3 regions of the Arthrobacter sp. NPDC093125 genome follow, and region 3 is predicted to be linked to each of the others. Evidence: riboswitches for the same ligand, from Rfam matches in the RefSeq annotation. Region 3 holds a riboswitch; each other region holds the start of a gene.
What was found. A riboswitch is a leader RNA that binds a small molecule or an ion and turns the genes downstream of it on or off. The one in region 3 is predicted to bind thiamine pyrophosphate.

Region 1 (5,214 bases), 350 kb from region 3:
CTGATGAACGCGCACCTCGAGGGTATCCCCGCGGCGGTTGCTCTTCTGGCTGACCTTGACATCTTCCGGGGAGTCAACGATTCCGCGGACCAGGTGTTCGAGCGCTTCTGCCAGCAACTTACTCAGCCTCGGTGGTCTCTGCTTCAGCCTCGGCGGGAGCTTCTGCCTTGGCCTTCTTGGTGATGGCTTCCGGGATGATCACGGAACCCTTTTCCGGGGCAACGAAAGCTTCCTTCTCGGCCTTGGTCTTCAAGGTGCCTTCCTGACCCGGGAGGCCCTTGAACTTCTGCCAGTCGCCGGTGATCTTGAGGATCGCAGCAACCTGCTCGGACGGCTGGGCGCCGACGGACAGCCAGTACTGGGCACGCTCAGAGTTGACCTCGATGTATGAGGGCTCTTCGGTGGGGTGGTACTTGCCGATCTCTTCGATCGCACGGCCATCACGCTTGGTGCGGGAGTCGGCGACGACGATACGGTAGTACGGTGCGCGCATCTTACCGAAGCGCTTAAGGCGAATCTTTACGGCCACTTTTGTGGTCACTCCTGTTTCTGAAACGGGCTGAACCCATGTTTCTGCACCCGTGGGGCGGGCCATACTTGGGGGTTCGAAAGGACAAGATCCAGACGCGGAGAGAGGGGCCACGCAGATCGAGTACCTGTTTATTGTGCCAGATCAGCGGCACGATTTCGACTTGAGGCGGGCGTGGCGCCTTCCGAGGACAAAACCGCAGGGCAAAAGCCGAGGACAACAGCGAAGACGCGTGCGGCCTGTCAGGAAGAGCCTGTCAGGAAGACCAGACGTAGAGGCCGGTGCGGCTGTTTTCGTCGACGCCGCGGGCGAGTTCAGCCACCTGCTGGACGTACTTCCGCGCATCGTCGGCGGCGAAGGGCATATCCTCCCCGGCCGCCCACCGTTCTGCGACGTCATCCAGCACGTTGCCCTCGCCCTCGGATTCATAGCTGAGCAGTTCCGCAAGGGCACGCACCATGGCCGGGGGCACGCCCAGCAGCGAATCACTGGCAACGTCCACCATGGCCAGTTCGTAGTCGGCCCCGGCTGCGTGCACGGCCGCTCCCGCCAGGTCGCCGAGCTGTTCGAACTCAAAGTCGCTGATCCCCGGAATACGGACACCGCCGGAAGGGGCCGCCCCGCCGGACTCGAGGGCGGCGGCCCGCTTGAGGGCTTCACTGTGGGTGGCAACAAAGATTTCGGTGAAACCCATGGGAAATTCGGCCTCGTTCCGTCGACGGCGGGTACCCCGGACGGCGGTACCGCCGCCCGGAATGATCGACTTCAGCCTAACCCACAGCCGCGCCGCGGACTGAGCGGATGACGACAGTCCGGGGACGCGCCCACCAGGAGCGGCCAGCCTGCTGGCCGGAGGGAAGCGCTCAGCGGACGGCGACGCGGATGCGGTTGCGCCAGGGGTCCTCGAACCGAAGTTCCGCTCCGGTGTGGTGCGCAGCGACTCCGGCGACGCTCAGCCGGTCAGCGAGCGCACCGACGTCGTCCCCGGCCGGAACCTCAATGAGCACTTCACCCAGTCCGAGGGTGTCGCGGCGCGGCCCGGCGCCCCGGCTGTTCCAGACGTTCATGGCCATGTGGTGGTGGTAGCCGCCGGCCGAGACGAACAGGGCCTGGCCGTGCCAGCCTGCTGTCTTTTCGAATCCGAGCGTCCCGACGTAGAAGTCGTGGGCCGTCTGGACGTCGCCCACCTGCAGGTGCACGTGGCCCACTCCGGCCTCTGTGCCGCGCTGGCCTTGCACCGCACTCTCGGTCAGGTGCTCCTGCAGGTACTGCTGCGGGGGCAGCGCGAGGCTGTCCATGACCACATTCTTCCCGTCCCAGGACCACGCTTCGCGGGGGCGGTCCCAGTAAAGCTCGATGCCGTTGCCTTCAGGGTCGCTGAAGTAGAAAGCTTCGCTGACCAGGTGGTCGGCGCTACCGGCGAAGAGCTGCGGATCGTACTGCGCCGCGGTGGCGATGGTGGCTGCGAGTGCGGCCTGGTTGTCAAAGAGAAGCGCAGTGTGGAAGAGGCCGGCTTCACCCCGTCCCGGGACGCTCAGCCCCGGCGCGGGTGCGAGATGCACCAGGGGCGTGTTGAGCCGGCCGAGGTAGACGCCGCCGTCCTGCTCGGCCACAACGTCAAGCCCGAGTGCCCGCTGGTAGTAGTCGGCCATGAGTTTCATGTCCCCGACCTTGAGCATGACGGTGCCCATGGTGAGGTCGGCTGGAAGAAGGTCCTGGCTGCTGGCTGCTGGTGTCATGTGAATACTCCCGGACTCACTGGCCACCGGATTTCGATGGTCCCTACACCTCTAAATTACTTGAAGCTTCAATTTATTCCTAATGGACGACTCTTCCGCGCAGAACCACCGCCCGCAACTCCCTGATGGTTCCGGGAACGTCCCGCGGATCATGCCGGCACACGACAACATCCGCGCTGGCACCCTCGGCGACACCGCCGGTCCGCAGCCACCGGCGCGCCGCCCAGCAGGCGGCATCCAGGGCAGCGGCGGAGGGAAGGCCGGCACCGTGCAGTGCCAGGATTTCGTCCGCGATCCTGCCGTGCCGGATCACACTGCCCGCGTCCGTTCCGGCGAAGATCTGCACGCCGGCCTCGTACGCCTCCCGCACCCGTTCGTTGCGGCGTTCCCACAGCGCCCGCATGTGGGCGGCGTAGCGCGGAAACTTTGACTCCGCCTGCGCGGCGATGTCCGGGAAGGTGGCGATGTTGATCAGCGTCGGCACGATCGGCACACCCTGCTCCACGAACCGGGGAATGTGACGCGGCAGCAGTCCCGTGGCGTGTTCGATGCAGTCAATGCCGGCGTCCAGCATGTCGTCCAGGGTGTCCTCGCCGAAGCAGTGCGCCGTGACTCTCGCCCCTTCATCATGAGCGGCGCGGACAGCGTCCCGGACAGTCCCTGCGGGAAAGGACGGTGCAAGGTCGCCGATGCCGCGGTCAATCCAGTCCCCCACGAGTTTGACCCAGCCGTCGCCGGAACGTGCCTGCTTCCGCACCGCCTCAACAAGGCCTTCCGGCTCAACCTCCACAGCGAAGTTCCTCAGGTACCGGCGGGCGCGCGCAATGTGCCGCCCGGCCCGGATGATCCGCGGCGCTTCCGGGGTTTGCTGCAGCCACCGGGTGTCGCTCACCACGCCGGCGTCGCGCACCAGCAACGTGCCGGCGTCCCGGTCGGCCATCACCTGCGCGTAGGCAATCTCGTCATCCACCGCCCCTGCAGGCCCAAGCCCGATGTGGCAATGCGCGTCCACGAAACCAGGCAGCACCCACCCGTCCAGGACCACGTCCGGGCTGCGGTGCGGCCGGTGGAAGGTCAGATTGCCGTCCACGGCCCAGAGCCCGGTCCGTTCCTGGTCCGGGCCGGTGAGCACGGTCCCGGTGAATTCGATGATGTGCGACACGGCTCCAGCCTAATCCTGCGGCCCATGTGGTAGCTTCGTTTACGACCACACGGGTGCCCCTGCAGGGGCTGAGATCGGGCTGACGCAGCCTGCGACCGTTGAACCTGTCCGGGTAATGCCGGCGAAGGAAGTGAGCCTTAAATGAGCACCCAGAAAACACAGCTGATCCCTGCCCAAAACAAGCCTGCCAAAAATAGCCCTGCCCAAGATGAAGCGAAGGATGAAGCCGTCCCCGTTACACAGTCGCTGAAGTCACACTCCCTGGCCTACATCGAGGGGGACGGCCTGCGCGTTCCGGTAACGGAAATCGCCCTGGAGCCGTCGCCCAGCGGGGAGCGGAACGAGCCCTTCCGGGTCTACCGGACGGCAGGCCCGGGCAGCGATCCCGTGGTGGGCCTCGCCCCGTTCCGCTCGGAATGGATTGAAGCCCGCGGCGACACCGAGCCCTACAGCGGCCGGGAACGGAACCTGCTCGACGACGGCCGGTCGGCCGTGCGCCGCGGCGCCGCCTCCGCGGAGTGGAAGGGAGCACAGCCGGTGCCCCGCCGCGCCGTCGGCGGTAAGACGGTGACGCAGATGCACTACGCCCGGCAGGGCATTATCACCCCGGAGATGCGCTTCGTGGCGCTGCGCGAGAACTGCGACGTCGAACTGGTGCGCAGCGAGCTGGCGGCCGGCCGGGCTATCATCCCCAACAACATCAACCACCCCGAGTCCGAGCCGATGATTATCGGCAAGGCCTTCCTGGTGAAGATCAACGCCAACATCGGCAACTCGGCGGTGACGAGCTCCATCGCTGAAGAGGTGGACAAGCTGCAGTGGGCCACCCAATGGGGCGCGGACACGGTCATGGACCTCTCCACGGGCGACGACATCCACACCACCCGCGAGTGGCTGATCCGGAATTCCCCTGTCCCGATCGGCACGGTTCCGATCTACCAGGCACTGGAAAAGGTCAACGGCGAAGCCAACGCCCTGACCTGGGACATCTTCCGGGACACTGTGATCGAACAGTGCGAACAGGGTGTGGACTACATGACCATCCACGCCGGCGTCCTGCTGCGCTATGTGCCCCTGACCGCCAACCGCGTCACCGGCATTGTTTCCCGCGGCGGGTCCATCATGGCGGGATGGTGCCTGGCACACCACCGGGAGAACTTCCTCTACACGCACTTCGACGAACTGTGCGAGATCTTCGCGAAGTACGACGTCGCCTTTTCGCTGGGCGACGGCCTGCGGCCCGGTGCCACCGCAGACGCCAACGACGCCGCCCAGTTCGCGGAGCTCGACACCCTGGCTGAGCTGACCCAGCGGGCGTGGGAATACGACGTCCAGGTCATGGTCGAGGGCCCCGGCCACATTCCCTTCCACTTGGTGCGGGAGAACGTGGAGCGCCAGCAGGAACTGTGCAAGGGCGCCCCCTTCTACACCCTCGGCCCGCTCGTCACGGACGTGGCCCCCGGATACGATCACATCACCTCGGCCATCGGCGCCACGGAGATCGCCCGCTACGGCACGGCGATGCTCTGCTACGTGACACCGAAGGAACACCTCGGCCTGCCGAACAAGGACGACGTGAAAACCGGTGTGATCACGTACAAGATCGCCGCCCACGCCGCAGACCTCGCCAAGGGCCACCCGGGGGCGAATGAGCGCGATGACGCCCTGTCCAAGGCGCGCTTTGAGTTCCGCTGGCGGGACCAGTTCGCCCTGTCCCTTGACCCGGTCACGGCCGAGGCTTTCCACGACGAGACGCTGCCGGCCGAACCGGCGAAGACGGCCCA
Region 2 (5,214 bases), on a different contig from region 3:
GGACGCTTCAGCATCCTGCGGGCCATCCCGTTTGCCCTGCAGTTCCTTGGCAAAGTGGTGCTCGCCAGCTTCCAGGTCTTCTATCTGGCCGTGGTGCGTGGCCCCAAGGTGACCAATGCCGTCGTCGCCGTCCCGCTCCGGAGCCATTCGGACCTGATGGTGACCGCGACAGGGCACGTGATCTCCCTGATCCCGGGCTCGCTCGTGGTGGAGGTGGACAGGTCGACCTCGACCCTCTACATCCACGGACTGAACGTGCGGAACGCCGATGACGTGCTGAAGCTACGGAAGGAAGTGCGGGACACGGAGGCCGGGCTGATCCGCGTCATGGGAACGAAAGAAGAACTTGCCACACTGAACCAGGAGGCACGCGCATGATGGAACTCGTGCTGACGGTCACCGCCGTGGTGCTGTCCCTCGCCGGCGCGGGTGCGATTGTGCGCATCGCCCGCGGCCCGTCACTGCTGGACCGCGTGCTGGCGGCCGATGTCCTGCTGGCCATCCTCGGTGCGGCGCTGTGCATCGACATGGCCGTGAACAGGCACCTGAACAACCTGATGCTGCTGGTGGCCGTGTCCGTCATCGGGTTTATCGGCTCGGTGACCGTGGCGCGCTTCGTGGCCGACCGGCGGGAGCAGCCCAGTGAGTCCTGACACAAACGCAGTGGATGCCGTCATCGATGCAGTGTCGGCCGTCTTCATGATCGTGGGGGCCCTGATGTCCCTGGCCGCAGCGATTGGCCTGCTGCGGTTCCCGGACTTGATGAGCCGGATGCACGCCGCCACCAAGCCGCAGGTACTCGGGCTGTTCCTGCTCCTGGCCGCTTTGGGACTGCAGATGCGAACCTGGTGGGTCTGGCCTGTGATGCTGGTGGCATGGATCTTCCAGCTGCTGACGGTGCCGGTGTCTGCGCACATGGTGGGCCGCGCGGGCTACCGCACCAAGCACCTCCACAAGGAACTGCTCAGCACCGACGAACTGGAGGCCGTCGTGCTGAAGGCCGCCGAGGCGGCCAGGACACGGGATTCCGACGGCGGCCGCTGACTGCCGTATCCGGGTCTTCTCGCCTCGGGGGAATTCGCTGCAATTGGCTCAACTTCCTGTGAAGATTTCCGCAGGTCACCGGTGACCGGGGCAGGATTTTCTGAGCTTATCCACATAGCAGGCTTTTTCGCTTCAGCCGGCCGACGCTGCATGGTCCCATGGTAGAAACGCCTGCCACCCGGGGGACTCGGGTGGCCTTCATGGGGGGATCCACGTGGCAAAACATCTGGCACCGAGGGCTGCCCGGCGCGCTGCCCAGCAGCGACGCCGCGCCATCCGAATGAGCATGGGCGCAGGAACGGCGGTGCTTGCGGCGTATGCCTCCGGAATGCACGGCGACGGCTCAGTGCTTTCCGCCAGCCATGTGTCGGCCCAGACGCCGGGCAGCGTCACGGTCAAGATGGCCGCGGGCTCCGCTGCCGCTGCCGGGGGTGCCCGGGATGCCGTTCTGGGCGCCGTCCCCGCCTCGGGCGCCGCTGCCGTCTCCGCCGCCGTATCTGCGGCTGTTTCTGCGCCTGTTTCTGCGCCGGCGGGTGCCTCACTTTCCTACAGCCGCTCCGTGGTCTTCACGGGAGCAAAGGAAGGGACCCGGACGCTTGACGCTTCGTCATCCAGGTCCCGGCGTCCCGCAACCGGGACCCTGATGTCGCCGTTGGAGGTCCTGCATCCCAGCTCTGCCTTCGGGCTGCGTAAGAGCCCGATCACGGGTGATGCCGGGGAGTTTCACTGGGGCCGCGACTTTGCAGCTGCCTGCGGGACCCGCGTCTACGCTGTGGACGCCGGCGTGGTGCGGGCAGTGGGATGGCATCAATGGGGCGGCGGCAACCGGGTTGAAGTCGATCACGGCAACGGCCTGATCACCACCTACAACCACCTTGAGGGTATCGCGGTCAGGAAGGGCGAGTCGGTACAGGCCGGGGACGTCATTGCCGAGGTCGGAACCACCGGCGCTTCAACGGGATGCCACCTTCATTTCGAAACCGTCCTCAACGGCAGCCACACCGATCCTGAGGAGTGGACGCTGGTGCCGCTTGATCCGGCGGAACCAGCTGCTGACGTGACGATGACGGACTACCGGAAGCCCGGCACGCCGAAGGACACACCTGCCTGGGCGGTCCCGGCCGCCGAGGCCCACAACCATGCGGTGGACCACGATGAGCACGAGTCGCCACAGCGTAAAGCGGCCAAGGCTCCTTCTCGTTCCAAAGCCCGTGTCTCCGCTGCCGCTTCTGCACCTGCAAAAACGACTGTGGCGCCAAAAAAGACTGTGGCGCCTGCCAAGCCCGCTTCGCCCGTGAAGACACCGGTGCGGGTTCCGCGGCCTACGCCCACGCCGGTGCCGTCACCTGCGAAGACTGCCGCGCCGGCCCCGCGTCCGACGCCGGTGCCCTCGCCTGCAAAGACGGCTGCGCCTGCCCCGCGTCCCACGCCGTCACCTGCCCCCTCGCCTGCAAAGACGGCTGCGCCTGCCCCGTCGCCTACAAAGACGGCGGCTCCAGCACCTACGGCGTCACCCAAACCGACCTCTTCGCCCAGTGCTGCGCCGACTTCCGTTCCCGCCCGGCACGTGCAGCAGAAGCCCGCAACGGAACCGGACACGGCAGCTACAGCCGCGCCGACTGCTCCGGAGGCTCCGGCGGCCGGTACCAACGGCTAGAGCGGCGGTTGCTCGAGCGACGGTGGGCAGGCCACCGGTGCCTGGACCGACTGCTGGCCAGGCAACGTGTATTAGCGCGCGTTGCCTGGATCAGAGGGCTTGGAACAACGGTGCCTAGACGATGTCCTGGGTCTTGGCGAAGCGGGTGATGGCGCGCTGCGTCCCGCGGTTGGTCAGAACCTGGATGACGGCGCTTACCGAGGCTGAAACCAAGGCGAAGGTCAGGGCTGAGCGCAGTGTCGTTGGAACGTCGTCCTTGTCGCCCTTGGGGGGCTTGCGGCCCGTGGTTTTTTCCCAGATGGCGTCCACGGCCTTGGTGCCGGCGAACCCGGCGAGCAGGCTAATGCCGGTGCCAAGCAGCTTGATGAAAAAACTCATTCCGAAACCCCTTGCAACGTGACTACTAGTTCGTCCTTAGCCTAGCCGCATGGACCCGAGGATTTCCCGCAGGGCCCGCACCACCAGGTCGTGGTCCGCTTTCTGCGGCAGCCCCGAGACCGTCACGGTGGCCACGGCCCCCACGCCCTGCACGTAGACAGGGAACGAGCCGCCATGGGCGGCGTACGTGGACTGGTCGAACCACGCGTTGTCCTCAATGCGGCCGCCGCCCAGCCGGCCCCGAAGGCCAACCAGCAGGGAGGGTTCCTCATAGCGGGCTGCGGCACGCCGCTTGGCCTTGACCCAGTGCCCGTTGTCCGGGGTGGCGCCATCCAGCGCAACGTGAAAGAGCACCTGCTCGCCCCTGGAGATGTCGATGGCGATAGGCAGGCGGCCGTCCTTGCCAAGCTCAACCAGCAGGAGGCCCAGGTTGAGGGCGTCGTCCCTGCTGAAACGCGGGAATTGGAGTTCCGAGATCTCTGACTCAATGTCCGCAATCAGGGACTCGAGTGCTCCCGCCGGCTGTTCGGCGGGGGAGTCAGGGTCAAAAAGGGCTGGGGTTCCGGAGTCCTCTGGGGTCATTGCCCCAATGTACTCCGCCCTACTTCCCGGATTGTGACTCCGGCGCCGGGCTGAAGGCGGATCGCCGGTGTAAACTGGACCAGCCCACCAAGGGCATATTCATTACGACAGGGGAGCGCCGCCGTCGGGCATCACTGGCATTGCCAGGACGTCGCGGGTGGGCGCTGAGAGTGCGGACAACCGCAGACCCTCGAACCTGATCCGGCTAGTACCGGCGCAAGGGAGTCGAGTTCTCAAAGTGTCCGGCAGCAGGCACCCCAAAGCCAGCAGCCGGGGAGCGCTTTCCCCTCCTGATCCTCAGGAGGACCATCATGACAACAGCAACAGTTAAAAAGTCCGGCTACAACTGGCGCGTCGCCGACATCGTGGTGGCGGCGCTGATCGCCGTCGCCGGAGGTGTGATCTTTTGGGCCTGGTCCCAGGGCGCCAACCTTATCTCCGCACCGCTAAACGCGGTCTACCCGCCGCTGACCGGCCTCTACGCCGGCGGCTGGATGATCCCGGCGGTGCTGGGCATGCTCATCATCCGCAAGCCCGGTGCCGCGCTGTTCTGCGAAACGGTGGCAGCCACGGGCGAGCTGATCATGGGCTCGCAGTACGGCACCACGGTGCTGATCTCCGGCCTGCTGCAGGGCCTGGGTGCGGAGTTGGTGTTCGCCGCGTTCCGGTACAAGAAGTTCAACCTGCCCGTCTCGCTGCTGGCGGGTGCCGGCGCCGGGCTGTTCTGCGGCCTGAACGACTCGTTCGCTCCGTGGGGCTGGAACATCGCCTACGCCGCCGGGGACAAGCTGGCCTACATCATCTTCACCGCCGTTTCCGGTGCCATCATCGCCGGTGCGCTGTCCTGGATCGCCACCCGCGGCCTGGCCAGGACCGGCGTGCTGAGCTCCTTCGCGTCCCGGAAGGCAGCCACGGAGCCCGTCTTCAACTGATGCCCGCACACCACGACGCCGGCGTCCGCCCGGCCGCGGTCACCGCCCGCGGCTGGGGCTGGCGCCACGCCGGACGCACCAGGCCTGCAGTCAATGCCCTCGATCTGGACATCCGGCCGGGGGAACGGGTGCTGCTGCTGGGACCCTCCGGGGCCGGCAAATCCACCCTGCTCCATGCGCTTGCCGGGGTGCTTGGCGACAGCACACCGGACGACGGCGGCACGGCGGAGAGCGACGACGCGGACGAAAGCGGCAGCCTCCTGGTCGACGGCGAACCGCCCCGGGCCCAGCGCGGCCGTGCCGGCCTCATGCAGCAGGACCCGGAGACGCAGGTGGTCCTTTCCCGCCTCGGCGATGACGTCGCCTTCGGCGCCGAAAACCTCTCGGTGCCCCGCGACGACATCTGGTCCCGCGTGCACGAGGCGCTGGACGACGTCGGACTAGGGCACTTTCCGCTGGACCATCCGACATCGGCTCTGTCCGGCGGGCAGAAACAGCGCCTTGCGCTGGCCGGCATCCTGGCGATGCGCCCCGGTCTCATTCTGCTGGACGAGCCCACGGCCAACCTTGACCCCGCCGGTGTCCTTGAGGTCCGCGACGCCGTTGCCCGCTGCGTCGACA
Region 3 (5,214 bases):
GCCGCAGCATCCTCGCGGCCATGTGGGCGATGTACGTGCTCCTCTTCCTCCCGCGTCTGCTGGGACTGCTCTCGTGAGCCGCGAGGCGACCTGGTGGCTCCTCAGTGATCTGCACCTCGGCATGTCGGACGATGATCCGCGGTGCCCCGGCAAAATGCTGCCCGAGTTCCTGCGCAGCGAGGTGCTCGCAGCTTCCGCTCCCCAGCAGCACGTCGTCTTCGTCGGTGACACGTTCGAGCTGGCCGGGTGTGCCGAGGACGAGAGCCTTGCCCGGCTCGAATCCATCTTCACCCGCCATCTCGACACGTTTTGGGCGCTGGAGGAGTGTGCGGCGCGCGGCGTGCAGCTGCACTTCGTGTGCGGCAACCACGACGTGGAGCTGGTCCGGCCCTCGGTTGCCGACCGTTTGTCGGCATTGCTGTCACCCCTTGAGGCGACGCGGGTCCGCGTGTACCCGTGGCTACTGCACGTGCCACACGTGCTGGTGGCCGAGCACGGGCACCAGCACCACGCGCTGCACCGGATGCCCGAGTTGCTCCGCACGGCGGTCAGCGGCACTGACCAGCTGGACTTGCCACCGCTCGCCGCCTGGAATGCCCATCGGTCGGGGTCACTCCTGAGTCGTACAGTGGCCGTTGCCCGTGCCTGCCTGGCGTCCGAGCGGGCGGAACGCCGCATCCGGAAGCTCGAGTACGACGAGTTGTTGCAGGCGGAGTCACTGCGGCTCGCGTTCGACGAGGTGACCCTTCGGGAGCTGGCGCGCCTGTCCCGATTCCGGACAGTGACGGCGGTCCCGGTCACCGCGACCCGCATGGTGCTTACGGCCGCGGGCCGCAGCGTCGCAGGCGAGGTGGCTCCTGCCTCAGCGGCCCGGTTCGCACGCACCCTCGAGGCGCACGGTTCAGGGGTGGACTGGTACGTCACGGGCCACACCCACCGGGCCCTCGAGTCGGCGCTCGGGTCGTGCCCAACGCGGTACGTCAACACCGGCACGTGGTCTTCGGACGTCCGCGGTCGTGGACCTGACCAGTCGGACCGTCGGGCGTTTCCGTACGCCGTGGTCGACGTCGCCCGCGACGGCGCCACCAGCGGCGGGCTGCGGTACTGGCGTCCGGACGGTGGCTGAGCAGCACCGGTGTCAGCCCACTGCGTGTAACGGGCTAAGCCTTAGCGGCGCCCGAGGCCCTGCCTGCCGCTCCCATGGCACCGGCGGTTCCAGCGTCCAGGACGGCAAGGAGTTCCGCCGCGGCAGCCGCCGGGTCCGGAGCCTCGGTGATGGCCCGGACTACTACGATGCGCTCCGCGCCCGCCGCCGCCACCTGTTCCACGTTGCTGAGATCGATCCCGCCGATGGCGAACCATGGAAGACGCCGGCCGCTTTCCCCGTCGGCATTGCGGACAGCCTTGGCGGCGTAGCGGACCAGATCAAGTCCGACGGCGGCCCTCCCGGGTTTGGTCGGGGTGGCCCACACCGGGCCGGCGCAGAAGTAGTTCAGGCCTTCCGGTGCCTGTGCGGCGGCGATGGCGGCATCGACCTGGTCGGGGGAGTGCGTGGAGAGGCCGATGGCCGGAGAACCGGGCAGGACCTGCCGGGCCGAGCGCAGCGGCAGGTCCTTCTGTCCGATGTGAAACACGGGAGCTCCGGCCAGGGCGGCGATGTCAGCCCGGTCGTTGACGGCCCAGAGCCGGCCATGCCGTCCGGCGGCCTCGCGGAGAACTTCGAGGAGCTCCAGCTCTTCGGCCGCCTCGATGGTCTTGTCCCTGAGTTGGATGATGTCCACGCCGCCGGAAAAGGCGGCGTCAATGAAGTCGGCGAAGTCGCCGCGCTCCTTGCGGGCATCCGTGCAGAGGTACAGGCGGGCGGATTCGGGGAGTTCGTGCGCGGTCATGGCAACCAGCCTAGTTCCTCTAAACTGGGTCCGTACCGCGGGAGCCCGCTGCAGCTGTCATAAACGGCGCAGGGCTGAGAGGGCGTCAGAGCCGACCGCTTGACCTGATCCGGTTAGTACCGGCGTAGGGAAGGAATTCCATGAAACCTGGAATTGGCGGCACATCCGCCACCGACAGGACATCCGCCACTGACAGCTTTTCTGTCATTGATCCTCTGCACGCTGACGTCGCCGTCATTGGCGGCGGTGTAATCGGCCACGGGATCGCCTGGGAGGCCAAGCGCTCAGGACGCTCGGTGGTCCTCATCGACAAGGCGCCCGGGACCGGTGCCAGCTGGGCCGCCGCGGGCATGCTCGCCCCGGTGAGCGAACTGCATTACCAGGAGGAGGAGCTCCTGGAGCTCATGCTCGAGTCCTCCGCTCTGTGGCCCGGCTTCGCAGAGTCGCTCAATGCTGCGCAGCAGGACACCGGCTACCTTGCCTCCCCAACCATCGCGGTCGGCGCCGACCAGGCTGACCGCCGTACCCTGATGGACCTTCGCGAGGTTCAGCAGGCGCACGGCCTCGTCGTCGAACCGCTGACCATCCGCGCTGCCCGACTGCGTGAGCCGCTGCTGAGCCCAGGAATTTCCTGTGCCCTGGAGATCCCGGCCGACCACCAGGTCGATCCGCGCAAACTCGTGAAGAGCATAGCGGCTGCGCTGTCCCGCCACGATCCCCGTGAGCGGACTGCCGTGGCCGGTGCGGACAGTGGCTATGCGGTGCGGGACAACGCCGCCGCACTGTTGTGGGACGACGGGCGGGTCAGCGGTGTCCGGCTGGCCGGCGGCGCCACGGTGCTGGCCGCGGAAACCGTGGTGGCAAACGGCCTCGCGGCTGCCACCCTGGACGGACTGCCGGAGGACCTGCACCTTCCCCTTCGCCCGGTCTACGGCGACATTCTCAGGCTCCGGGTCCCGGACCGGCTCCGTCCGCTGCTTACGGCTACTGTGCGCGGCATTGTCCGCGGAGTTCCGGTCTACATCGTTCCGCGGCAGGACGGCACAGTGGTCATTGGCGCCACCCAGCGCGAAGACGGGCAGGCCGTTCCCAGCGCGGGCGGGGTCTACCAGCTGCTCAGGGACGCGCAGACCCTCGTGCCGGCGGTCGCCGAGCTGGAACTGCTCGAGGCGACCGCCAGGGCGCGGCCGGGCACGCCGGACAACGCGCCGCTGCTGGGCCGGGTCCAAACGGCAAAAGGCTGCGAATCCGGAGCAGCAGGCAGCATGTCCGCAGCACCTGTGCCGGGACTCATCATTGCTACCGGCTTTTTCCGGCACGGGGTCCTCCTGACGCCTGCCGCGGCCGTCATCTGCCGTGAGCTGATGGACGGTGTGGAGGACAGCCGCTGGGGCGCCTTCCGTCCCGGACGGTTCCCGGTTGAGCAGCCAGCCGCCTCAAACCCAGTCATATTTGACCAGAACAAGGAATCAGCATGAACATCACATTGAACGGCAAACCCCACGCTGTGGGGGCAGAAGCCTCCGTGACCACGCTCGTCAGCCAGATCACAGGGCGGGAACTTGTCCCCAGCGGGCAGGCCGCCGACGGCCAGCGGCTGGGTGTGGCCGTGGCGCGCAATTCGGAGGTGGTGCCCCGCAGCCAGTGGCACAGCACGGCGCTCACCGAGGGTGATTACATCGAGCTCGTTACGGCAGTTCAGGGAGGATGAGGACGATGACTGAAACAACTGTGACCAAAACAACTGTGACCAAAACAACTGTGCTTCCAGCCGTGCCTGGAGCAGACACAGACCGCCTGGTCATCGACGGCGTGGAGTTGGGCTCCCGGCTCATCATGGGCACGGGCGGAGCGCCCAGCCTGGACGGACTCGGCGCCGCGCTCCTGGCCTCCGGCACGGAACTGACCACGGTCGCCATGCGCCGCTATTCGCCCGCCGAATCGGGTTCGCTGTTCCAGCTGCTCGTGGACAACAACATCCGGGTCCTGCCGAATACCGCCGGCTGCTTCACCGCACGGGATGCGGTCATGACGGCGGAGCTGGCCCGGGAGGCGCTGGAGACGGACTGGGTCAAACTCGAAGTCATCGCCGATGAACACACGCTCTTGCCCGACGCGGTGGAACTCGTCGATGCCACCGAGCAGCTGGTCAACCGGGGCTTCAAAGTCTTCGCGTACACCAACGACGATCCGGTCCTGGCGCTGCGTCTTGAGAACCTGGGAGCCGCGGCCGTGATGCCGCTCGGCGCTCCGATCGGGACGGGCCTGGGAATCCTCAACCCGCACAACATTGAACTGATCGTGTCGCGCGCGTCTGTGCCTGTGGTGCTGGATGCAGGCATCGGCACCGCCTCGGACGCCGCGCTGGCGATGGAACTTGGCTGTGACGCCGTGCTGCTGGCCACCGCCGTCACCCGGGCACAGAATCCTGCGCTCATGGGCGAAGCCTTCAAACACGCCGTTATCGCCGGTAGGCTGGCGAAAGCGGCCGGGCGGATCCCGCGCCGCGAGCATGCGCTGGCGTCTTCTGCGATGGAAGGCCGGGCCGAGTTCCTTTAGGGCCCGATCTTGACCGTGCGGATGCGGCGATGGGCAGGCTCACCCGCTACCCGTCAAGGAGTCAGCCGTGGCACCCAGGGACGAGATCCTCACCCGCCCCCAGATTGACGAGGCCCTTGCGGGCCTGCCCGACTGGCGGTACCGCCTCGGCGGCCTGGTCACTGTCTACAAGACGCCGACGGCGGCCGGCGCGCTCGAGCTGATTGCCGCCGTCGGGCGTCTTGCCGAGGAGAAGAACCACCACCCGGACCTGGACTGGCGGTACAACCGTGTGTTCATCCGGTTCACGTCCCACGACGCGGGCGGCGAGGTGACGCCGCGTGACGTCGACTCCGCGGCAACCGTCACCAAGGCGGCCGCAGAAGCCGGCGCCGTCGCAGAACCGGGGCTGTACCGGACCGTGGAAATCGGTATCGACACTCCCGATCCGACAGCGATAGCGGACGTCTGGCGTGTTGCGCTGGGCTACAAGAAGGGCAGGGGCGGCAGCCTGCAGGATCCCCACGGCCGGGGTCCAGGGCTCTGGTTCCAGGAGACCCTCACGCCCAATGACAACCGGCTCCATCTGGACATCCACCGTTCCAAGGCCGAATCCGGCCCCGCGCTGGAGAAGGCGGCTGCCACCGGCGCTTCAATGAGCAGCGACCACGCACCCAACTGGGTGGTGGTCACTGATGCTCAAGGAAACCGCCTGTGCCTGTGCACTGAGGAAGGCGAGCAGCCCCGCAGCTGATGCTGCACGAAATGACGCCCTCAAGCAGCCGGG

Region 1: linked by a shared signal. The riboswitch ahead of thiC (phosphomethylpyrimidine synthase ThiC) and the one ahead of thiO (glycine oxidase ThiO) in region 3 are both predicted to bind thiamine pyrophosphate.
Region 2: linked by a shared signal. The riboswitch ahead of ACIP9X_RS15120 (ECF transporter S component) and the one ahead of thiO (glycine oxidase ThiO) in region 3 are both predicted to bind thiamine pyrophosphate.

Annotation. Positions count from the first base shown of each region.
Region 1 is NZ_JBIVOQ010000002.1:17,168-22,381, forward strand. Features, by position in the region: gene ACIP9X_RS04575 (RNA-binding protein) at 1-117, opposite strand, end outside; gene rpsP (30S ribosomal protein S16) at 119-529, opposite strand; gene ACIP9X_RS04585 (hypothetical protein) at 786-1,223, opposite strand; gene ACIP9X_RS04590 (VOC family protein) at 1,393-2,268, opposite strand; gene ACIP9X_RS04595 (amidohydrolase family protein) at 2,348-3,430, opposite strand; TPP riboswitch at 3,470-3,577, shown strand; gene thiC (phosphomethylpyrimidine synthase ThiC) at 3,572-5,214, shown strand, end outside.
Region 2 is NZ_JBIVOQ010000008.1:31,684-36,897, forward strand. Features, by position in the region: gene ACIP9X_RS15090 (Na+/H+ antiporter subunit E) at 1-378, shown strand, start outside; gene ACIP9X_RS15095 (monovalent cation/H+ antiporter complex subunit F) at 375-653, shown strand; gene mnhG (monovalent cation/H(+) antiporter subunit G) at 643-1,044, shown strand; gene ACIP9X_RS15105 (peptidoglycan DD-metalloendopeptidase family protein) at 1,259-2,701, shown strand; gene ACIP9X_RS15110 (DUF4235 domain-containing protein) at 2,816-3,079, opposite strand; gene ACIP9X_RS15115 (heme-degrading domain-containing protein) at 3,116-3,661, opposite strand; TPP riboswitch at 3,761-3,902, shown strand; gene ACIP9X_RS15120 (ECF transporter S component) at 3,973-4,593, shown strand; gene ACIP9X_RS15125 (ABC transporter ATP-binding protein) at 4,593-5,214, shown strand, end outside.
Region 3 is NZ_JBIVOQ010000002.1:369,618-374,831, reverse strand. Features, by position in the region: gene ACIP9X_RS06205 (hypothetical protein) at 1-77, shown strand, start outside; gene ACIP9X_RS06200 (hypothetical protein) at 74-1,126, shown strand; gene thiE (thiamine phosphate synthase) at 1,161-1,889, opposite strand; TPP riboswitch at 1,917-2,038, shown strand; gene thiO (glycine oxidase ThiO) at 2,030-3,367, shown strand; gene thiS (sulfur carrier protein ThiS) at 3,364-3,600, shown strand; gene ACIP9X_RS06180 (thiazole synthase) at 3,606-4,448, shown strand; gene ACIP9X_RS06175 (4a-hydroxytetrahydrobiopterin dehydratase) at 4,516-5,181, shown strand.